One region of the Vibrio sp. R15-SG3-ISO1A genome, then DNA from elsewhere that is predicted to be linked to it. Evidence: predicted binding sites of a transcription regulator. Region 1 holds the regulator's gene; each other region holds the start of a gene.

The links. The regulator PurR, encoded in region 1, represses purine synthesis genes. The targets are predictions, from matches to a motif close to TNANGNAAACGTTTNCNTNA.
Region 2: the regulator PurR is predicted to act here: its motif matches at 3,359-3,378, upstream of guaB (IMP dehydrogenase).
Region 3: the regulator PurR is predicted to act here: its motif matches at 2,273-2,292, upstream of AC6R0L_RS04265 (formate--tetrahydrofolate ligase).

Annotation. Positions count from the first base shown of each region.
Region 1 is NZ_JCBDGH010000066.1:41,764-49,453, reverse strand. Features, by position in the region: gene glgA (glycogen synthase GlgA) at 1-955, shown strand, start outside; gene AC6R0L_RS10495 (alpha/beta fold hydrolase) at 1,197-1,997, shown strand; gene AC6R0L_RS10490 (putative signal transducing protein) at 2,020-2,331, opposite strand; gene AC6R0L_RS10485 (TVP38/TMEM64 family protein) at 2,328-3,020, opposite strand; gene AC6R0L_RS10480 (TfoX/Sxy family DNA transformation protein) at 3,227-3,820, opposite strand; cyclic di-GMP riboswitch class I at 4,025-4,133, opposite strand; gene purR (HTH-type transcriptional repressor PurR) at 4,309-5,313, opposite strand; gene torD (molecular chaperone TorD) at 5,552-6,259, opposite strand; gene torR (two-component system response regulator TorR) at 6,498-7,205, shown strand; gene elyC (envelope biogenesis factor ElyC) at 7,320-7,690, opposite strand, start outside.
Region 2 is NZ_JCBDGH010000070.1:122,524-130,213, forward strand. Features, by position in the region: gene der (ribosome biogenesis GTPase Der) at 1-1,292, shown strand, start outside; gene AC6R0L_RS11675 (zinc ribbon domain-containing protein) at 1,717-1,953, shown strand; gene xseA (exodeoxyribonuclease VII large subunit) at 1,931-3,271, opposite strand; gene guaB (IMP dehydrogenase) at 3,517-4,980, shown strand; gene guaA (glutamine-hydrolyzing GMP synthase) at 5,092-6,645, shown strand; gene AC6R0L_RS11695 (alanine/glycine:cation symporter family protein) at 6,790-7,690, opposite strand, start outside.
Region 3 is NZ_JCBDGH010000030.1:216,490-224,179, reverse strand. Features, by position in the region: gene AC6R0L_RS04270 (putative nucleotidyltransferase substrate binding domain-containing protein) at 1-354, opposite strand, end outside; gene AC6R0L_RS04265 (formate--tetrahydrofolate ligase) at 496-2,244, opposite strand; gene AC6R0L_RS04260 (hypothetical protein) at 2,504-2,692, opposite strand; gene AC6R0L_RS04255 (fatty acid cis/trans isomerase) at 2,731-5,088, opposite strand; gene AC6R0L_RS04250 (VRR-NUC domain-containing protein) at 5,153-6,790, opposite strand; gene AC6R0L_RS04245 (L-lactate MFS transporter) at 6,875-7,690, opposite strand, start outside.

The DNA of each region.
Region 1 (7,690 bases):
GCACAACGCGGTCTTCAAAGGTGTCTTTAGCTATGATGAGCTCGGCGATCTGCCTGAGTTCCAGACGCATTACGCGCCGGATGCCGCAGTGAGTGCAACGCACATCACCATGCTTCGCGCTGGGGTGAAAACCGCTGATAAGGTGAACGCGGTTAGCCCGACGTACGCGCAAGAGCTCAAGACCGAACTGGGTAGTCATGGTATGGCGCAAGATTTTCAAAGCCGAAGCCATGATCTGGTGGGGATTCTTAATGGTTGCGACTACAGTACATGGAACCCAGAAACAGACACCCACTTACCGTTAAATTACCGAGCGACGAAGCAGAGTATGGTACGCGGTAAGAAAGCGTGTAAGGCGGCGCTGCAAGCAAAAGCGAAACTGAGCGAAAAAAACGTCGCGATGTTTGGCATGGTTTGCCGTTTGACGCAGCAAAAAGGGTTACATTACCTGATCCCTATTCTGTCTGAGTTTCTCAAACACGATGTTCAGTTGGTGATTGTTGGGACCGGCGACCCTATGTTGGCAAGCCATCTTAAAGCGCTCTCAGCCACACACAGCGACAAATTTGCGTTTATCGAGGCTTACGATGAAGAGCTTGCTCACTTGGTGGAAGCGGGCAGTGATTTCTTCTTGATGCCGTCAGAGTTTGAGCCTTGTGGTCTCAACCAGATCTACAGCATGGCTTACGGTACGCTGCCAATCGTTCGTGGTGTGGGTGGACTGAAAGATACGGTTCACCATTACGACGATGATCCGTCAATCGCTACTGGGTTTGTGTTTGATGAACCAACGCCGACCGCGTTGTTGTTGACTATGCTTCGTGCTTTGCTGCTCTACGCGCAAAATCTCAATGAGATAAAACGGGTTCAATTGCACGCGATGACAGAAAACTTCTGTTGGGAAAAAGCGGCGGGTGAGTACATCGAACTCTACCACAGTGCTTTGAGCGCCTAACACTAGGTCATTGAATCGCGGACGCTATTTTTTAGTCTGTTCGCGTAAAGACGACAATAGGTCCGCATAAAGAAAGCGCCTGATGGGTTTTGTGCTTGCACAGTCTCACGGCGCTTTCATTTTTTCTAACATTTCCGATTGCACTAAAGTGGCGGTTTTCGTTTATGCTAAACAAAAACACGGGCGCTTTTGTGTTACCCTGCGCCCTGATTTGTGTGACGATAACGGTTATTTTTCGACTATGACTCAAAGTTTGCTATTCCATAAGACTTTTAAACACCCAACCAGCGATGAGTGGGTGGTCTTTGTGCATGGCGCAGGCGGCAGCTCATCGATTTGGTTTAAACAGATCAAAGCCTACAAGCAGCATTTTAATTTGCTGCTGATTGATTTGCGCGGCCATGGAAAATCGAACCAGCTGATTAAGGAGATCATTGCCAATCGCTACACCTTTAAAGAGGTCACATTAGACATCTTAAAAGTGCTCGATCACCTAAAGATTCAGTCGGCACATTTTGTCGGCATGTCGCTTGGGACCATCATCGTCCGTAACTTAGCGGAGCTAGCGACTGGGCGCGTAAAAACCATGGTGTTAGGTGGCGCCGTCACACGGCTAAACACACGCTCTCAAGTACTGGTGAAGTTGGGTAATCTGTGTAAACACATTGTGCCCTACATGTGGCTCTATCGCCTGTTCGCCTACATTGTGATGCCTCAGAGAGCACAAAAAGAGTCGCGACATATGTTTATCCGCGAAGCGAAGAAGTTGTGCCAAAAGGAGTTCAAGCGTTGGTTTATTTTGACCGCAGAGGTGAACCCTCTGATGCGCTACTTCAAAGACCGCGAGTTACCTATCCCTACGCTCTATCTGATGGGTGAAAAAGACTACATGTTCATCACCCCTGTGAAAGAGATGGTCTCAGCACATACGCTCAGTGAGCTGCATGAAATTCCTGACTGTGGCCATGTGTGTAATGTTGAGCGCCCGGATGAGTTTAACGATCACTCCATCGCCTTCATTCAGCAACACCTCACTGCTTAATCTCGGCTGACTCCAAGCACACTCACACTGGCTTGGTGTGTTCGCACTGCCAACATAACTGAAAATGGCCGTCATTTTCTTCTTGGCAAGTCGGGCAAACCCAAACCATGTTGTCGGGGGTGTCCTGTTGGAAGTCATCAATCAGCGCGAGTGCCGCCTGCTTCTGTTCTGGGCGAGTTAACCAAACGTACGGGCTGGCCTCTTCGCCAAACGGAATCTCTCCTTGCAAGCCGAACAAACCTTCACCTCTCACCTCACAGGCTATTCCTTCGCTGCGTAACATTTCACACACAATGTGTGCTTGTGGTGGGGTTGTAGCAATAAAGATTTTCAAGACGCTTGTCCATTGGATTGCGGTGATGCTTTGAGTTTGGCCATCACCCATTTAGCAATGATAGGGAATACCCCGAGCAACGCAAAAGAGGCGAGTACTGTTGGGGAGACGATGCCTGACAAACTGTCGATTTGCGCTAGCTGGGTCCCGGCGTTGAGGTAGACGGCCGTGCCCGGCAACATACCCAGTTGACTGACCAGATAGAAGCGCGCGATGGTTATGGGCGTAAGACCCATCAAGAGGTTGATCAAAAAGAATGGGAATACCGGGATAAGGCGCAGTGAGAAGAGATAAAACGCACCATCTTTCTCGACCCCTTGATTAATTGTCGCGAGCTTATCGCCAAACTTGCTTTGTACCCACTCTTTGAGTAGAAAGCGGCTACTTAAAAACGCCAAGGTGGCACCTATAGTACTGGCAAAAGAGACGAGCAATAAACTGGTCCAAAAGCCAAACAGAGCAGCGCCAAGCAAGGTGACGACGGCCGCTCCAGGGATCGAGAAGGCGGTGATAGCGACATAGGCGAAGAAGTAACTGAGCGCGGCGAGGGCAAAGTGGGCGTCAATGATTTCAGCCAGCGCTTGCTGCTGCGCTTTGGCGTTATCAAGTGTCAGGTATTGACCAAAGTTTGCGCCTAAAAACACAATCAGAGCGAGCAAACCAATACCTAAAAGCAGTTTCTTGTTCATATGGATCCCTTTGAAAACATCATCATTGATCATTGTTAGATATGAACCAAAAAGCCAGTAAAAAATTTCGCCCTAAAGGGAAGAATACGTTGAATTCTATGACGAAGGAATGGAAACGCTAGAAAAGCATCGGCTAAAAACGTCTCAAGCCAGCGGTGTTGGGCTGGCTTGAGACGGGGATTGGAATTACTGAACGCTATCGCTGACTAGCTTTGCAGCTGATTCAGGAGCTCGTCGCGTCTTGCTTGAGGGACCACAGACCAGTGCGTGCCTTTAATTGCCCCCTCAAGTGCCCACAGCAGGTCGATACTGACATCGGTAGAGTGCGTGGAACGAATCGCTTTATACGCTTCCACTGCGCCCGTCTGCTCCAAACGGGAGACACTGTCGATACCCGCTTTCTTGAGCATTCGCTCGGTCGCTAGACGCAAGTTCGGCAGATCTTTCAGGCGCGTTGGTTTGGCGTTGGTTTGACGCTGCTTGTCTTTGTTGGCCGCCTCTAGGGCAGTGTTTGCCATCGCAATAGTCTGAGTGACATCCTGATCCCAGTCATGACCGAGGGCGTAGTATTTGGTGACCACAGGGAAACCACGCTTTTTATACACGTATGGCTCGAGTCCCTGAGCATTAAACTGTTGGGCCAACGAGTCGTCGGCGCGTATGTGAAGTTTGTCATTTACCACGAGGGCAAACATGGTGTCATCAGCGAAGATTCCGAATCCACCAAACATTGAGCGAGACTTGATCTTGCCCAATGGTTCAAACAATCGCATTGAGTCTTTTAAAATTGGTTTATCCATGCTGTTATTCTCGGTGTATTACAATACGCCACCAAATTCAGGTCCGAGAGATTAGCAAAAATATGCAGGTTTTGTGTCAGTAGGGTGTCATTCTGGCTCATAAAAGAATAATCCTACTCACGGTGTGAGCGCATAATGCGCGCGCAACGTTTAACTCATTGTATTCTTTGCTTTTGATAAAGAATTACGAAGTGCACATTTGCCATCGGCAACCCCGCTACCAAGCAGTCATCAACGTTGAAATCGTTGAGTGGCTACAACAGGCCGGAAGCTTTGCGTCCCATCCTTTCGAAATGGTTTGCCCTGTTCGTGGCATTCGTCGAACATAATAAGCATAAATAATTTATGGGCTAAACATCACGTTTTGATGGGTTAAATGTGATCTTGGTTCATAAAATAGACGGGTGTTAACGAGAGAATAAAGCCCAGCGGATGAGAAGTATTCTCGCTAGGCTAGTCGATGTGATGTGCTGAACTTGTTCGTTGGTCTATTTCACCGTCGCCACGGTATCGCGCTCGACGATTTCTGGGTGCATTTCAAAAATACGTTTTTCATGCTCTTTGTCTTTAATACGTTCGAGCAAAATCTCAAATGCGTTTTTACCCACACGGCGCTTCGGCTGGTGAACCGTCGTTAGCGGTGGTGAAAAGTACTCGGCTAGCTCAATGTTGTCATAACCAATGACCGACATGTCTTCTGGAATACGAATGCCTTTTTGCTGTAAACGGCTCATCAAACCGAGCGCCATCGTATCGTTGAAACAGAATACTGCGGTTGGCTTTTCGTCCATGGCGACGATTTTGTCCGCGGCAAGCACGGCGGTATCGCACTCAAAGTTACCTTCTAAGATCCAATCTTCGTTGACGCTCAAACCCGACTCGTTCATTGCGCGCTTAAAGCCTTGGATGCGCTCTTGGCAGGCCGCTTTTTCAAAATGCCCACTCAAGCAAGCAATGCGCTTGTGGCCGTGATCAATCAGGTATTTTGTTGCGAGGTAGCCGCCTTCTTCCGAGTTGTCGATGATTTTATCGGCTTGTGAGCTTTCCGGGCCCCAATCCATCACCACCTTAGGGATGTCTTTATGACGGTCAAGCATTTCGCTCAACTCTTCGGTCAAATCTGAACACATCACTAAGATGCCATCGACGCGCTTTTCCGCCAGCATGCGAATGTAGTCACGTTGTTTCTCGTAGATGCCGCCAGTGTTACACAAGATCAAGGTGTAGCCTTGACGGTAGCAGTAGCTCTCAACCCCGTCGATCACTTCCGAGAAGAAAAGGTTGGTCGATTGAGTAACCAGCATGCCTATTGTGCGTGTCGAGTTACATTTCAGGCTGCGTGCAACGGCACTTGGGGCATAGTTCAACTCTTGAACCGCTTCCATCACTTTTTCTTGCGTGGCTTCAGCGACAAAGCGTGTTTTGTTGATCACATGGGATACAGTGGTGGTCGAGACACCCGCTAAGCGAGCGACGTCTTTAATCGTGGCCATATGGTTTTGTCCTGTCGATGACTGCCTACTATTCTATGAAAAGTTAAGTCTATAAAAGTAAAGTCTATACAAAGTTTAGAGTATGTAGACAGAAAGTATCAGAAACACAAAAACCGCCCTCAAAAAGCGGTTTGTATTTATTAGTTTTATCGTTTGCGGACCGGATTGTAGTCCGCAACGTCGATTTGGGCAAATAAAAAACCCGCCTTTGGGATCTCGCCACACCTTTTGTATGGGCTTAATCGCTATCGCCTTGCAGGTAGGCTTTATCCAATTGAATGAACGCGCACAATAGCGACGACAGCGCCGCATAGAAGCCGAATGTGTCGAGGCGCTGGCAGCGCTCGGCAAACCTCTCAATCCAAGGGAGTAGATGCTGCTCAATAAAATCGGCTTGCTCTTGGTAGGCGAGATGCGTGTCGCCTGCCATCTGCTCTGCTGCATGAGCGCCGCGCACAATCAGGTTACCCAAAAAATCCAGCTCTATGGCGAGATGATCAGAAGGCTCATTGAGCCCTGAATGCACAGCGACCCCGTGTTGTTGAAGTAAAGCGTCCATCTGTTTGGCAGGCTCACCATTGAGCAGTCCGGATTCATCTAAGTAGACAGAGGCGTAAGGCAGCGCGCTGTCTCGGTCGGATTTTAAAAACAGGTCGCAATAGTCGGCTGATAGTTCCAACTGAGCATCTGGCCTGTCTTGCAATCGGTTCAATGCATCGATGAGCCTGTCTGCGGCGACGTTAAGCTCAGGGGTTTGTGCAAGTCCCGTCAGAAAGGTACGTGTGTCCACCGAATGATATTGGGCCAGCTCTTGCTCTGAGAGCTCTTTGGCAAACACGCTCGAAAACCACCAGTAGAGCTCAGCGCGTTGCTCATCAAAGGCGCGCTGCTCTTTCGCGGCGGGAGATAAAGGGTCGGAAATCTGGGCGTTAGGTGTCTCTGGCATGATGGGCTCTCAACTGAATCAGATGCCGTTAAGTCTAACGGATAAAAATGAACAGCGGTCAACCTGATTATGAGAAGAAATGGTCAAATATGGCAATTTGTGAACAGGGCGGCAAAGCTTGCTTTGCATCAATGAATCGCCAACTTTTCGCTTCACAAAGAGGACAAAGATGGAGTTGTGACTAATTATGAATAGAATAAAGCCATTGAATCAGTGTGTGAATAAGTGAGTAGAGCCGATGAGCTACCACATTTTGGTTGTTGAAGATGATGAAGTGACTCGCCGTAAATTGGCGGGCTACTTTCAAACCGAAGGGTATCAGGTGAGCCAAGCTGAGAATGGCGCGCAGATGCGCGATGTACTCAGCAGCAGTCGGGTCGATTTGGTGATGCTGGATATTAATCTGCCCAGCGAAGATGGCTTGATGCTGACGCGTGAACTACGCAGTCAATCGGACATCGGTATTATCTTGGTGACCGGGCGTACCGACAGCATTGATAAGATTGTTGGTTTAGAAATGGGCGCGGACGATTATGTCACCAAGCCATTTGAGCTTAGGGAACTGCTCGTCAGAGTCAAGAACCTCTTGTGGCGCATCGCACTGGCTGCGCGAGCGCAAAACGCGGGCAGCGATCAGCAAGAGGGCGTGGTGCGCTTTGCTGAATGGACGTTCGATATTCAGCGCCGCGCTTTGAGCCGAGGGGAGGAGCCAGTCAAACTGACTAAAGCAGAGTATGAGCTTTTGGTGGCGCTCTCCTCTCACCCTAACCAAGTGCTCAGTCGGGAACGCATTCTTAATATGATCAGTCATCGTGTGGACGCACCCAATGACCGCACCATCGATGTCCTGATTCGGCGCATGAGAGCGAAGATGGAAGTGGATCCAAAAAATCCGCAGATATTCGTCACCGTGCACGGCGAAGGCTACATGTTCGCCGGAGATTAACGGTTTTCGGCAATGAACGAACGCAGATTGATGCCAAAGAAACGAAAAATCCAGGCATGCAGCCTGGATTTTTGTGTTAAGTGGAAGACGTTCTCCGTCTACGCTGGCGGCCGGTTAAACGTCGCTCTGCGCAGCCTCCACCTCCAAGGCTTGCTCTTCATAATCGGACGCCCAGTCGCGCAGGTGTTGCCAAATGGTGCCCAGCGTTTCATGCCAGTAGCGCTCAGTTTGTTCGAGATATTTGCCCTTCGGCGCGTACTTCTCCCACGCTTGATCGATGTTTCTCTGCGCTAGGTAGTTGGTCGGCGCGGCGTAAGGTTTCAATCCTGCGGAATGGAATTCATTCAGGGCACGGTTCATGTGACTGGCCGATGTGACCACCACCAACTTCTTGTTCTTAACGAACGCCGCCGCTTGGCGCGCTTCTTCCCAAGTATCTTTGGCGGTTTCGAGCAGAATGATGTCAGATTTAGAAACGCCAAGCG
Region 2 (7,690 bases), on a different contig from region 1:
AGGGCGTTGAAACCAAAATGGCCCAGCAGTCACTCGCCGCGATTGATGAAGCGGATGTTGTGCTATTCATGGTGGACGGCCGTGCGGGTCTGACTGTGGCGGACGAAGCCATTGCCCTTCATCTACGTAAGATTGAAAAGCCAGCGATGCTGGTGGTAAACAAAGTCGACGGTATTGATGCCGAAGCGGCCAGCGCTGAGTTTTGGCAACTGGGTATGGACAACATGTACCAAATCGCTGCCGCTCATGGCCGTGGTGTTGGTGCACTGATTGATCGTGCGCTTAACCCGTTTGCTGAGCAGTTACTTGAAGAAGCCAACGGCGAAATTGAAGACCTCACTGACTTCATTGATGAAGAAGAAAAACTGGAATACAGCGAGGAAGAGGCGGAGCAAGAGTTTAAACGCCTACAAGATCAGCCGATTAAATTGGCGATCATCGGTCGACCTAACGTTGGCAAGTCGACACTCACTAACCGTATTCTGGGTGAAGAGCGTGTGGTTGTGTACGATATGCCGGGTACCACTCGTGACTCTATCTACATTCCGATGGAACGCGACGGCCGTGAATATGTCCTAATTGACACCGCTGGTGTGCGTCGTCGTAAACGCATCAATGAAACCGTTGAGAAGTTCTCGGTGGTGAAAACATTGAAAGCGATTGAAGATGCGAACGTGGTTCTTCTGGTCATTGATGCGCGTGAAAACATATCAGACCAAGACTTAAGCCTACTCGGTTTTGCGCTCAACGCTGGACGCTCGATTGTGATTGCGGTTAATAAGTGGGATGGCCTTGATATGGACGTGAAAGAGCACGTCAAGAAAGAGCTGGATCGCCGCTTAGGCTTTGTTGATTTTGCACGCATTCACTTTATTTCGGCGTTACACGGTACGGGTGTAGGTCACCTGTTTGAATCGGTTCAAGAGGCGTACAAGTCTGCCACTACTCGCGTGGGTACCTCTGTTCTGACCCGAATCATGAAGATGGCAACCGACGATCACCAGCCACCTTTGGTACGTGGACGTCGTGTGAAGCTAAAATACGCCCACGCTGGGGGATACAACCCACCGATCGTGGTGATTCACGGCAACCAAGTGAATGAGCTTCCAGACTCTTACAAGCGCTTCTTGATGAACTACTTCCGTAAATCGCTTGAGATTATGGGCACACCGATTCGAATTACTTTCCAGAACAGTGAAAACCCGTATGAAGGTAAATCGAGCAAGATGACCCTATCACAAGAGCGTAAACGCAAACGCTTAATGGGCATGGTGAAAAACCGTAAGAAGTAGCCCTATCTGAATAATCACATGATGGTCAAAACGCCTTAGCTTGCTAAGGCGTTTTTTTATGTCATCAATGGGCTCCACCAAAGAGCCTATCCCTCTTTTCCACTCATTTTCGAGTTACATACTGTGTATTTGGATGAGTGATCATTTTATTAACTCTGGTTTTGGTGTGTAATATTAATCATTATTAGTTTATCGTGCTTTTTAAAATTGAAATGCAGCATATGTAACTTATGCTTTCGGTGTGTGGTTATATAAATGTTCTTTTAGGGGGAGATCGCTGATCACAGCGGCTTTTGCCGATGATCTTGTTATGATCATTTATAGAAGCATAGAGCGACGAGAGCAAGCTAGTCGGTGTGATATTGAGTTGGAGATGGGATTTTTGTATATTAGTTTACGCTAAATTAAAAAGGTAACACAGATCATGAACACCAATCTATGCCCAAGTTGTCAGCAAGAGCTGGAGTGGAATGGCCACTACCACTGCACACAGTGCCAATATGATTACAACAAGATCGGTTGGTGCCCACAGTGCGACAGTGAATTAGAGAAGCTGCAAGCGTGCGGGGCGGCAAATTATTTTTGTAATCAGTGCAATGAACTCAAATCGAAATCAGCGATTCGATTTGAGTTCCGTCCTATTGACTCGAAGAAATCGTAGAAAAGAGGGTGCCATCGGCTAATCGGGTGACTAAGGTGTCACCTGATTTCATTTGCTTTGTGGAGGTCACCACATCGCCTTGTGCGTTTTGGCTGATCGAGTAGCCACGTTTTAATGTCGCCAGTGGGCTTACCGCATCTAACGTTTCAGCCGCTAACGCGAGTTGATGGCGTTGATAGGTCAAACGTTTATTCATCGCGTCGATCAGTTGTTGCTCTAAACGGATCATGCTTGCGTGTTGATTGGCGAGTTTATGTGCAGGGCTATGCAGGTTGAGTTTGTAGTGCAGTCGCTCGACTCGTTGCTCTGCACTGCGCAATCCATTATCCATCGCTCGCTTGAGGCGAATTTCGAGTTCATCTAACTGCTGGCTCTGACGTTGAAGCTGATGAGTAGGATGTTGGCGTTCGAGACGATGCAGCAGGCCAGTCAGGTTGCGTTGTTGCTCAGACACTCTCTGGCGCCACGCACTGAGCAGTTTATGCTCACGACTAGCGAGCGCTTGCTCTTTATGGCTGTTATCGCGGCTCACTAGCTCAGCGGCTGCCGAGGGGGTAGGCGCGCGCATATCGGCGACGAAATCGGCGATGGTCACATCCACTTCATGTCCAACCGCACTGATAATCGGGATTTGGCTCGCCGCAATCGTCCGAGCTACGACCTCGTGGTTAAAGCACCATAAATCTTCTAGAGAGCCCCCGCCACGACCGACGATCAATACATCACATTCGTTACGGCTGTTGGCACAACCAATGGCTTGCGCGATTTGAATCGCGGCATCGTCACCTTGTACTAATGTCGGGTAAATAATCACCGGCAGTGAAGGGTCACGTCGCTTCAGTACATCCAGAATATCGTAGAGCGCCGCGCCGGTTTTCGAGGTAATGATGCCGACCCGTTTCGGATGCTCAGGCAGCGGCTTCTTGTTAGTCTGTGCAAACAGGCCTTCAGCGGCCAACTTCATTTTAAGCGCTTCAAACTCTTGCTGGAGTCGGCCATCGCCTTCCGGCTGCATGCTTTCAATGATCAACTGATAGTCGCCGCGAGGTTCATACAACGAGAGACGCGCTTTGACTAATACTTGATTGCCGTTAGCCGGTTTGAACGTGACACGACGATTATTGCCGCGAAACATCGCGCATTTGACTTGAGCTCGGGAGTCTTTAAGGGTGAGATACCAGTGACCAGACACCGGGGCAGAGAAGTTGGAGATCTCTCCGACCAACCAAACGATACCCATTTCGTTTTCAAGCAGCAGGCGAACTTCTGCGTTGAGGCGAGAGACAGTGAAAATGTTTTGATTGGTGGATGCAGGCACAGCTAATCCCATGGACGTGGGTATGGAAATTAGCGGCAATATAATACATAGCAAGGGGGTGATTGCAAATAAAAAGTAGAAAAATGTGTAGCCAAGCGTTTGCGTTGACCGTATAATCCGTCCGCAATATCTAATCCAAATGCAACTTTGTTCTCGCACACTCTAGTGTGAATAGGTTGCCCTCATTATGCGAAACGATGAGATTGGATTGTTCTTTTTACTCCTCTAATTGTGAGATATTGCAAATGCTAAGAATTGCCAAAGAAGCGCTGACATTCGACGACGTACTGCTTGTGCCAGCACACTCCACCGTTCTCCCAAACACAGCTGATCTTCGCACTCAGTTGACGAAAAATATCACTCTTAATATTCCGATGATTTCTGCGTCTATGGATACCGTGACGGAAGCCCGTCTGGCTATCGCTCTTGCGCAGGAAGGTGGCATTGGCTTTATCCACAAGAACATGTCGATTGAGCAGCAAGCGGCAGAAGTTCGTAAAGTTAAGAAATTTGAAGCGGGTGTGGTCACTGACCCTGTTACCGTTAACCCTGAAGCGACCATCGCGGATGTGGTTGCACTGACAGACAAGCACGGCTTTGCAGGCTTCCCTGTCGTCACAGAGAACAACGAGCTGGTCGGTATTATCACCGGTCGTGACGTGCGCTTTGTTACGGACCTCACTAAGAAAGTCTCTTCAGTGATGACGCCAAAAGAGAGCCTTGCTTCAGTAAAAGAAGGGGCAACTCGCGCTGAAGTGCAAGAGAAGATGCACGAAGCGCGCGTTGAAAAAGTGTTGGTGGTTAACGATGAGTTCCAACTCACGGGCATGATCACCGCAAAAGACTTCCATAAAGCAGAACGTAAACCGAACGCGTGTAAAGATGAGCGTGGTCGTCTTCGTGTTGGTGCGGCAGTTGGCGCTGGCGCGGGCAACGAAGAGCGTGTTGCGGCATTGGTTGAAGCAGGGGTTGACGTGCTTTTGATCGACTCTTCACACGGCCACTCTGAAGGCGTTCTTAACCGTATCCGTGAAACTCGCGCGGCATACCCTAACCTCGATATCATTGGCGGTAACGTCGCAACGGGTGCCGGTGCGAAAGCCCTTATCGATGCAGGCGTTAGCGCAGTGAAAGTCGGTATCGGCCCAGGCTCTATTTGTACTACTCGTATCGTAACGGGCGTGGGTGTTCCTCAGGTAACGGCCATCGCTGATGCGGCGGAAGTGGCAAATCAACACGGTATTCCCGTTATCGCTGACGGCGGTATCCGTTTCTCAGGCGACATCTGTAAAGCTATCGTTGCTGGCGCATCGTGTGTGATGGTGGGCTCGATGTTTGCGGGTACTGAAGAAGCTCCGGGTGAAGTGATTCTTTACAACGGTCGTTCTTACAAAGCGTATCGTGGTATGGGTTCATTGGGCGCGATGTCTCAAGGTTCTTCTGACCGTTACTTCCAAACGGACAATGCCGCAGACAAGCTTGTCCCTGAAGGCATCGAAGGACGTATCGCGTACAAAGGCCGCCTAAAAGAGATCGTTCACCAACAAATGGGTGGTCTACGCTCAAGCATGGGCCTAACGGGCAGCGCGACGATTGAAGACATGCGTACCAAAGCTGAGTTCGTTCGTATCTCTGGTGCTGGTATGGCGGAATCTCACGTCCACGATGTTCAAATTACTAAGGAAGCACCAAACTACCGTCGCGGTTAATTTCTTAGACAAGAAACCCTCGACGAAAACGTTTGCTTTTTCCTTGAAGCATTGAAGAGAGGCGGGTACACTCGCCTCGTTTTCTTAACCCAGCTTAAAAAGACTGCTCAAATGACCAAAAATATTCATGACCAACGTATCTTGATCCTCGATTTCGGATCGCAATACACCCAACTTGTCGCACGTCGTGTACGTGAAATCGGTGTCTACTGTGAACTGTGGAGTTGGGACGTTGAAGAATCAGATATTCGTGAGTTCAACCCAGACGGTATCATCCTATCTGGTGGACCAGAAAGCGTCACCGAAGAGAACTCGCCACGTGCTCCTCAATACGTATTTGACTCTGGTGTGCCAGTGCTCGGTGTGTGCTACGGCATGCAGACAATGGCAGAGCAGCTAGGTGGTAAAGTTGCCGGTTCCAATGAACGCGAATTTGGCTATGCGCAAGTCAAAGTGTCAGGCGAATCTTCACTATTTAAAGACCTAGACCTGACCCAAGATGTTTGGATGAGTCACGGTGACAAGGTTGTTGAGATTCCAGCAGACTTCGTCAAAGTGGGCGAAACGGACACCTGTCCTTACGCGGCGATGGCCAATGAAGAGAAAAAATACTTCGGCGTGCAGTTCCACCCTGAAGTGACGCACACCAAGCAAGGCCTACAAATGCTTGAGAACTTTGTGCTTGGCGTGTGTGGCTGTGAGCGTCTTTGGACCTCTGAATCCATTATTGAAGATGCGGTTGCTCGCATCAAAGAGCAAGTGGGTGATGACGAAGTTATCCTTGGTCTATCCGGCGGTGTTGACTCTTCGGTTGTAGCGATGTTGGTTCACCGCGCAATTGGCGACAAGTTAACTTGTGTCTTCGTTGATAACGGTCTGCTACGCCTAAACGAAGGTCAACAAGTGATGGATATGTTTGGCGATAAATTTGGCCTAAACATCATCAAAGTCGACGCAGAAGAGCGTTTCCTTGCCGCACTAGAAGGCAAGTCGGATCCTGAAGAGAAGCGTAAGACCATCGGTCACGTCTTTGTTGACGTGTTTGATGAAGAGTCGAAGAAGCTGAAAAACGCGAAATGGTTAGCGCAAGGCACCATCTACCCAGACGTGATTGAGTCTGCGGCGTCAAAGACGGGCAAAGCACACGTGATCAAATCTCACCATAACGTGGGTGGTCTACCTGAAGATATGGCGATGGGCTTGGTTGAGCCACTACGTGAGCTGTTTAAAGATGAAGTACGTAAGATCGGTCTAGAATTAGGTCTACCTTACGACATGCTATATCGCCACCCATTCCCAGGACCGGGTCTTGGTGTGCGCGTACTTGGTGAAATCAAGAAAGAGTACTGTGATTTACTGCGTCGTGCGGATGCGATCTTCATTGAAGAGCTGCATGCTGCTGACCTTTACCACAAAGTCTCTCAAGCGTTCACGGTCTTCCTACCGGTTCGTTCTGTAGGCGTTATGGGTGATGGCCGTAAGTACGACTGGGTTGTGTCACTGCGTGCAGTCGAAACCATTGACTTTATGACCGCACATTGGGCACACCTACCGTATGACTTCCTTGGTAAAGTCTCTAACCGTATCATCAACGAAGTGGACGGTATTTCTCGCGTGGTTTACGACATCTCAGGTAAGCCGCCAGCGACGATTGAGTGGGAATAATTTTTCCGACTAAATGTTAAGAACCAGCCTATCAGGCTGGTTTTTTTCGTCTTTGGATGAGCGGCCAAGCAAAAAAATAGAGGCAAACCTTGGTTTGCCTCTATTGATGACCGAAACGGTCGTCCACTGCTTTTTATTTATCGATTAGGTTGAAGGTTGCTCAACGCTTTTGGTTTTTGATTCCGCCTCTGCTTTCGGATCGAGTCCTGTTTTTCTGCGGTATTTTTCTTCCCAGTAGTCAGCGCCTTTGATGCCAAGTTTCACTGGGTTGAACGTGTACTCTTCAACACCTTGTTTTTGCTGTTCTTCGTAGTCATTCAGTGCTTTTAGGGCAGGTTTTGACATAAAGAAGATGATCAAAATACCGACAATGTTTAACCACGCCATCAAACCTACACCGACGTCACCCATCGCCCATGCGAGGTTTGCGGTTTTGACGGTGCCGTAGAACACCACGGCAATCAACGCGACTTTAAGGATGAACATCAAGCCGTCAACTTTGAAGTGGCGACGGATGTACGCAACGTTGGTTTCTGCAATGTAGTAGTAAGCCAGAATCGTTGTGAAGGCAAAGAAGAACAGCGCGATAGCGATGAACGGTTTGCCGATGCCTGGCAGTGCACTTTCAATCGCCATTTGCGTAAACACTGGGCCGTTCGCCGCGATATCCGCCGCGACATTCTGGATGATGAAGCCCTCTGCACCGTGAACGTTATACGCGCCAGTGATCAAGATCATGAACGCCGTGGCTGAACAAACAAGCAAAGTATCAATGTAGATAGAGAAAGATTGCACTAGGCCCTGCTGCGCTGGGTGCTCAACACTTGCCGCTGCCGCCGCGTGAGGTCCTGTACCTTGACCCGCTTCGTTTGAGTAAACACCACGTTTAACACCCCAGCCAATCGCCGCACCCACACCGGCCATCGGTGTGAATGCATCACCGATGATCATTGAGAAGATGCGTGGCACTTCACCAATGTTCAGTAGGATGATGATGAAAGCGGTGACGATGTACGCCAATGCCATGAAAGGCACGACAATCTGA
Region 3 (7,690 bases), on a different contig from region 1:
GTTGTCGTAGAGGTGCTGGAACACCGCTTCAGGAATGCAATAGAGTAGGGTGTCGGTGATCGCTTTCGCCGGGAAGCGGACTTTGTTGTTGGTTAGTAGCCCCATTTGGCCAAATAAGGCGCCCTCATCGATTCGGTTATAGAGCTCCCCTTTGCGGCGGTAGACTTCAATGACGCCACTGCGAATCATATACAGATCGTGAATCTCATCGCCAAAGTGGATGACGGGTGTATCTTCACGAAAATAGGAGATTTCTATGCTTTTCGTGACGGTGTTGAGCACCTCATCCTCGAGTTCATCGAAAGGCGGGTGTTGGGCGAGGAAGTTTTTGATTTCGAGTAGTTCGGCTTCCATGACGGGATCCACTGTTGGCTGACTGAATGTCAATGGTACAACATCTAGGGTGGAAAGTGGCGCAGTGGCTTAAAAAATAAAGGCTTAGGCACAGTGCCTAAGCCTGGTTACAACTAAAATGAAACTCTAACTCGCTAAGGTTTAGCTCAGCCCGATGATGTTGCCGTCATCGTCGAGATCAAGATTCATAAACGCCGGTTTATCAGGGAGACCAGGCATCGTCATCACATTGCCACACAGGGCGTAGATAAAACCGGCACCTGCACACAGCTTGAGTTCCCGTACTGGCACATCAAAGTGACTAGGCGCCCCTTTGACTGCGCCATCAGTTGAGATGGACATGGGCGTTTTTGCCATACAGACGGCAAGGTGATCAAAGCCCTGCTGCTTGAACTGGGCCAGTTGCGCTTTCGCCAGCTCACTGAGCGTTATGGACGCCGCGCCATAGCCTGTTTCTGTCACCGCCATCAGTTTCTCTTCCAGTGATTGGGAGAGTTTATACAGTGGCTTAAAGCTCGCGTTCGTCTGCGTTTGTTCCACCACCTTGGCGGCAAGCTCACGAGTGCCTTCACCACCAAGGGCAAAGCCTTCGCTGATAGAAACGGCGACATTGTTTGGCAGAGCTTCGATCAGCGCCTTCAGCTCAGCGAGCTCTTGTTCGCTGTCTTGCGGGAATCGGTTGATGGCCACAACCGCCGGCACGCCGTACTTGTTGACATTGTCGATGTGCCATTTTAGGTTTTCAAATCCAGCGTGCAGCGCGTTTTTATCATCATGGAATAGGGCGTCGGGCAAGGCTTGGCCTGGCTTTAAGTCGTAACAGCCAGAGTTGGCTTTAAGTCCGCGCAACGTTGCCACAATGACGGCGCAATCAGGCGCTTTGCCAGAGAATTGTGCTTTGATGTTGCACGCTTTTTCAAAGCCCATGTCTGAGCCAAAACCGCCTTCGGTGACCGTGAAATCGGCTAACTTGGTGGCGATATTGTCTGCGATGATGGAAGAGTTACCGTGAGCAATATTGGCGAAAGGCCCAGCGTGGATCAAGGTCGGCACACCTTCGAGCGTTTGCATTAACGTGGGTTCGATGGCGTCTTTCATACACACCGCCATTGCGCCGGCGACTTGCAAATCTTCTGCAGTCACGGGCTGCCCATCGAGATCATAAGCCAGTACGACACGGCCGATACGCTGGCGTAAATCGCTCAGGTTGCTGGCAAGGGCTAGAATGGCCATCAGTTCAGATGCGGCTGAGATGTCAAAGCCATCTTGGCGCTCAAACCCATTGATGGTTTTACCTGGCTCGTTCTGACCCACGCTGATCATGCGCAGTGCACGGTCATTATGATCCATTACTCGTTTCCATACGATGCGCTCTGGATCAATACGCAGTGCTTTGAGTCCACTGCGCGTTTCGAAATCGTCATAGCCGTTGCGCTGTTCATGATACAGACGCGCGTCAATGGCGGCCGCCGCGAGGTTGTGGGCAGCGCTCACAGCATGAATATCGCCAGTGAGGTGTAAGTTCAACTCTTCCATCGGTGCGACTTGAGAGTAACCGCCGCCGGCTGCTCCGCCTTTGACGCCAAACACGGGCCCCATAGAAGGTTGACGAATGCACGCCATTACTGAGCGCCCCAACTTTTTCAATCCTTGCGCAAGGCCAATCGTGGTGACGGTTTTGCCTTCGCCAAGAGGGGTTGGAGTAATCGCAGTCACGACGATCAGCTTGCCTGTAGGTTGATCATCGAGCCTTTTCAGTGTGCTCAGTGAGATTTTGGCCTTATATTTTCCTTGGCTGTGAAACTCTGATTCCGTTAATCCAGCGTTAAGCGCAACCTGATCGATAGATTGCAGTGATGTCGTGCGACAGATTTCAATATCGGACAGCATAAAACCCTCAAAATACAGACTCAAAAAGTGAGGCAAACGTTTGCGCACGAATGATAGCGTGTAATACTGCGTTGTAAAGCGCTTTTTAGTGACGGATTATTTTAGCGGATTGGGCGAAGAACGCCTACGAAAATTGGGTTGGACATGTAGGCCAATAACTCAACGAACAATGTTGGAGTGAACAGAGCGAGTGACAGAATAATAAAACGCCCTGCAAGGCAGGGCGAGTGAGGCGGCCCAGTTGACTGAGCAACTATAGTTAGTACCAGTCGTCTTCCGGATAGAGCTTCCCTTCGGGTGCATAAGGGGAGTCATCACGGGTGTGGGATGACCGGTTTCTCAAGCTGTCGAGTTGGTGCTCTAACATCTGTACGGTGTCGTAATCACCTTCGGAGCACGCGACATAGATTTGTTGCTCCAATGCTCGGATATTGTCTTGAAGTCCCATAACTACCTCCGATAACACGTTAAACCCAATTAAAGCGTTTATCTGTTTTCAAAACGATTATAGTCCAGCAATCCAAATTCGATCGGCTGATCCGCTTTATACCACTCGTGCACGCGGTCACTGAACGGCCAGAATTCATCAGAACTGCGGCGAATCGCGAATTGATCCAGTATCTTGATGTAATCGTCTTCGGTTCGCAGCGCTTCTAATGATTCGACCAACTGATCGACCTCGGATTCCTCCAACGATAGGTACGCAGCCGGATAGCTACCGATCACTCCGCGCACTAAGGTTAAATCATCATTGGCGAAATCTCGGTTACTCTCCTCATTAAACAAGCTGGAAATATTGGTGTGAGCGTTATTGTGTAGCAGAGTAAACAACTGCTCTTGTCCGCTTGCCGCGCGCACCATGATCATTAGGCTTTGTGGCAAATGGACCAGACCTTCACCTTGTATTGCATCGATACGTCTCAGGCTTGCTTCACTGCGCTCACTTAGGCCTGTTTGCTCAATCTTGAAACGGTTGGACAGTACGGGGGCGAGTTGGGTTTGGAGAATGTCATACAGCTCCGCTTTCGGATCATCGCTGGCATAGCGCACTTGCGTTGGTTGGTTGAAGGGTTCGACGTTGCGCTGTAAGAAATCACTCAACTGAGCGCTCTGATCTTGATACCAGCTCGAATGCTCTTGATGACGAACCTCTTGAGGCAGCAAGGCGACAAAATTGCTTTCTCCCTCTAGGCGCAGGAAGTCCATAAACATGCGCGTCATCAATTGGTGGCCAAAGTTGCCATAGACATCGAAGCCTGCCACAAGGAGGTAATGAATGCGCTCTAACAAGGCATAATCAAGCACCCAAGCGGTTTTTGGTGGCGTGCCGACTAACCCTTGGACCACCGACGCACTATCAAAATGGCGAAATACCGTGAGAGCGGCATTGGGGTTCGTGCCACCGCCTGTCCAGATGATATCGGTGGTCAGGTGTTTGCCGTCTTTAAACCACTGATTGGTGAACTCAGATTTCGCTTTCAAATAGCGCGCTTGCTGCTTGGAATAACTGACCCAATTGGCAATCGGCAGCGTATTGCTTTCCAGCTCAGCAGGCAGTTTTAGGTTGTCGGCTTGCGAGCGATAAAACTCATTCACTTGCGGAATATCCGATTTATCGGGATCTAAGAAAAACACCCAAAATCGGTCATTGATGACATTGAGCGCCAATTGTCCTCGGCATACCGGCCCTTTGATGAAGGCGTTGATGGTATTTTGTGCGTTGTCGAGCAAGTAGTTGAAGCGCGCTTTGACGGGTAGATCGATAAAGGCCGTCATGGGATTCGCCGCGACATCAGGCTCATAACTGGGTAAGGTCGCGACGTCATACTCAGCATCAATAAACCAGCTTTTCCAGTTGTGGTAGCGCTGCTGATTAAGCGCATAGGGCATGTGCGTCTTATCGACAATAGTGCCTTGCTCAGGGATCAAGCGGTAGTATACGCGCGCCACGCCCGGATCATCGTACGGCCTGCGAGTGGCAATGCGCTGAACCGGCTCGCCCGGTGGGGTTGCTGAGCGTACGATAGTGAAAAATCTCGGCTGCGCATCGTCTATCTCAGAGAAATAAAGATGGAAGAGAAACAGGTGCTCATAGAGATAGCGTGCAGTCAACTGACCTTTTCGAGAAGGCAGATTAAGCAGTGCTTCGTACTGATCAACATGTTGCTGCTGCTCTTGGCTAAGCGGCAGCGGTGCGCTCATCGTTGCGCCGCCTTGCAGCCAGGCCATGAGAGTCGCGTATTCCTGTTGGGGTAAATTCGGCATGCCGTAGGGCATTCCCCAAGTTGGGTGATCCGCTTGGTATTGCTCAAACTCATCCATGGTTGGGCACACTTGGCTTCGGTCAATAGCAAAATCAAAACCTTCAAGTTGAACTTGTTTGGGTAGTGGGTGCGCCTCTTTTTGCATCAACATTTTCGCCATCAAGCCCGCCTCTAGGTTGGCGGTTGGTGTTTGATTGCGCTCGTTTAAAATCGGGTGAAAGCCGAGCTCGCGCCACTGCTGTGTGGTTTGCGCGTCTTCAAACAGACGCGTTGGGCTTGCGGCAGTCAGTCGCGTACCTTGATAGACCAGTTCTTTGCTGCCACCTCGTTCTATTCCTTCAACTGATGACATCTTGAGCTGGCAAGGGGCGTCGTAGCAGGCGTGGCAAACCACACAGCGTTTATCAAGAATAGGTTTGACTTGAGCATGAAAGAAATCGTGTCGTGTATCGCTCGCGTCGACTCGGCGCTCGCGTACTTGCTCTATGCCAAACAGCTGATCGTAATTCAGGCCAGCATAGGTGGCACAGCCGGCAAAAAAGAGCACGGTAATTAGGCTCAAGATCTTTTTTGGATTCATGATTTGGATGATTCCGCTGGTCAGTGATAGATGAATTGCAGCAAAAACTGAGCGATAGTGCAAATTAATGCGCATTTTCGCTCGAATAAGGTTCCGTCTGGTGAGTGACGTAACAGACCGAAAAAGGTACTTCAAGCCGTGTGAAGTGTTTAATCCAGCGCCATTGGTTATCTTGCAGTTTGTCACCGGGTCCTTTGACTTCTATCCATCGATATTGCCCCTCTTTAAAGGCAATCAGATCCGGCTGGCCATTGCGATACAGCTTAAGATCGCTCAATAAAATGCGAAACAAAGCGATCAGTGTGGGTGTTGGAATGGTGTTTAACGCTAGGTTAAGCAGTGCTTTGTCCAATAGCGACCACTGTACAAACGCATTGTTGGTGGCGTATTTGTCCCGATAGGTCGTGAGCAGTGCTGACCAGTCGCGCCCTTGTAGAGTTTGCATCACATGCTCAATCTCTTCGCGGCGTTTGCTTGCGAAATCTGAATGGTAGAGATCAAGCGGGCGATATTGGTAAGCATTGATGAATGCCCCTTCGACGGGCGCAAAGATGACAGGCCAAAATGCCAAACCAAATAAGCCATTGAGGAGCGCATTTTCACAAAAATAGACCTGCCAACCTTGCGCTTCTAAGTGAGCTTTCACCGCCAACTCAACCCGTTCTCGAGAGAGGTCAAGCGCAACGTGCATCGCATCGTGCGCAGGCTTTTGCGCCCTGGGTACGCGCTCTCCCTGCTTGCGCTTTAATCGTTGTTGCAACTTGAGCGCGACTTCGTACTCAGCTTGGTCTCTTGGTGTATGTAACATTTTAGTGACAACGTCACTAAAATCTCTATTCAACTTATCTAGAATGCGCGCTTGTCGCTCACGGGTGGGAGGAAGCTCAGTTTGCTGATACAGCGTCAGCGCATCGTCAAGACGCTGGACGCGCTCAAGATCGCGCGCGATATCGTTGATGAGGTGCTGACGTTTGCGCTCCACGTAAGGGTGAGTATGCGAAGTGGGGATCTGATCGGCTAGCGTGACCAGTGTGTCGGCGCATTTTCTGTCGCCTTGTTGGTATTGCTTACTCAACTGACTGAGTTGCAGCAGACTATCGACATCGTCTCTGATTGGAAAAAAGCGCCGCTCGCGGCTCAGAGGATAGGGTTCGTAACGATGAAGGCCCAAGTCATCAAGGACAAATTGACTTAAATCTTGGTGGGTATTGGCGAAAAATAGCGTGAGAAGCAGATCGAGCATGCTGCCTTGCTCAAGCTTGATCCAGTCAAAATCTAACGCGGAAGCGGTGAGAAAAGGCTCGCGGGGCAGCTCAGCCACCAAGGCTTCTTTCTTTTGCTGCTTGTTGAGCGGTGAAAACAGAGCGACGATTTCGGGTTTGGTCAGCAATGACGCGGCTAAGGTTTGCTTATCAATCGGACCATTAATAAGGATAAAACCGTGTTGCTCGAGTGTGCTTAACGCCTCGGTGATACTGCTGATTTCTGGATAGTGTAACTTATCACTGCGAAACCATTCGCCTTTACGGCTCAGTAATCGAACAAGCAAGCACTGAGCATCGCGGCTTTGCATATTAAAGCGAGCCAACCACGCTTGCTCGTCCTCATGCAGCAGGTCGCTGTACCACTGCTGAGCATGCGAAGTGAGCTTGATAAAATTGTCGAGGTAATAATGGGGCGCGAGCGTGGGTTGAGCGTCCATAACAATCTGTCTCGTCCTACATTACTTTGAAATACAAAAAAGGCTTACCGATCAGGGTAAGCCTTTTGCAAAACAAATCAATGTTTAGGCGTTTTTCAACTCAGCAACTTTCGCTTCAGATAGCGGTTTGGTCACTAGCGCTAGCACGATACAAACCCCCATCATGACTGCTGAGATGGTGTAGGCAAGGCCGTATGCTTCGCCGTGCGTCATCGAGAAACCAACGACTGCCGCACCAATTGCACCGCCGATACCCCATGCAGTGTAGAGTACGCCGTAGTTCGTGCCGTAATTTTTCAGGCCGTAGAATTCCGCTGTCAAGGTTGGGAATACCGCTAGCAGTGTACCGTAACCCACCGCTGCGATCGCCGTACCGATGATCAGTGTGAACTCTGATTTGAAGGTGGCGAAAAGCACCATGTTGATGCCTTGCAACACGAATGCGAGAAGCAGAGTGCGCACACCACCAATTTTGTCAGCCAAGATACCCGCAGCAACACGACCGCCAGAGTTAAAGACCGCAAGGATAGACGCTAGGTAAACCGCATTTGGCAGGTTTGCTTGAACACTTGCGATGGTGGTGATGTTACCAATGATCATCAAACCTACAGACGCGGCAAACGCGTACATAACCCAAAGCGAGTAGAACTGAGGCGTTTTCAGCATTGCTTTCCAAGACAAGTTCTCAGAGGTTTTTACTGCTTTTGGCGCCGCGCCCGCTTTTACTTTTGGTTCTGCTGGCGTGTAGCCTGCTGGTGGGTTGTTGATGGTGGCTGCAAGAGGAACCGCAATCGCCAGTACACCGGCACCAAGCACCATAAAGCTGGTCTGAATGCCCATGTTGTCAATCAGCGCAGACGTCACAGGAGCAAGATAAATTGCCGCCAAGCCAAAGCCTGC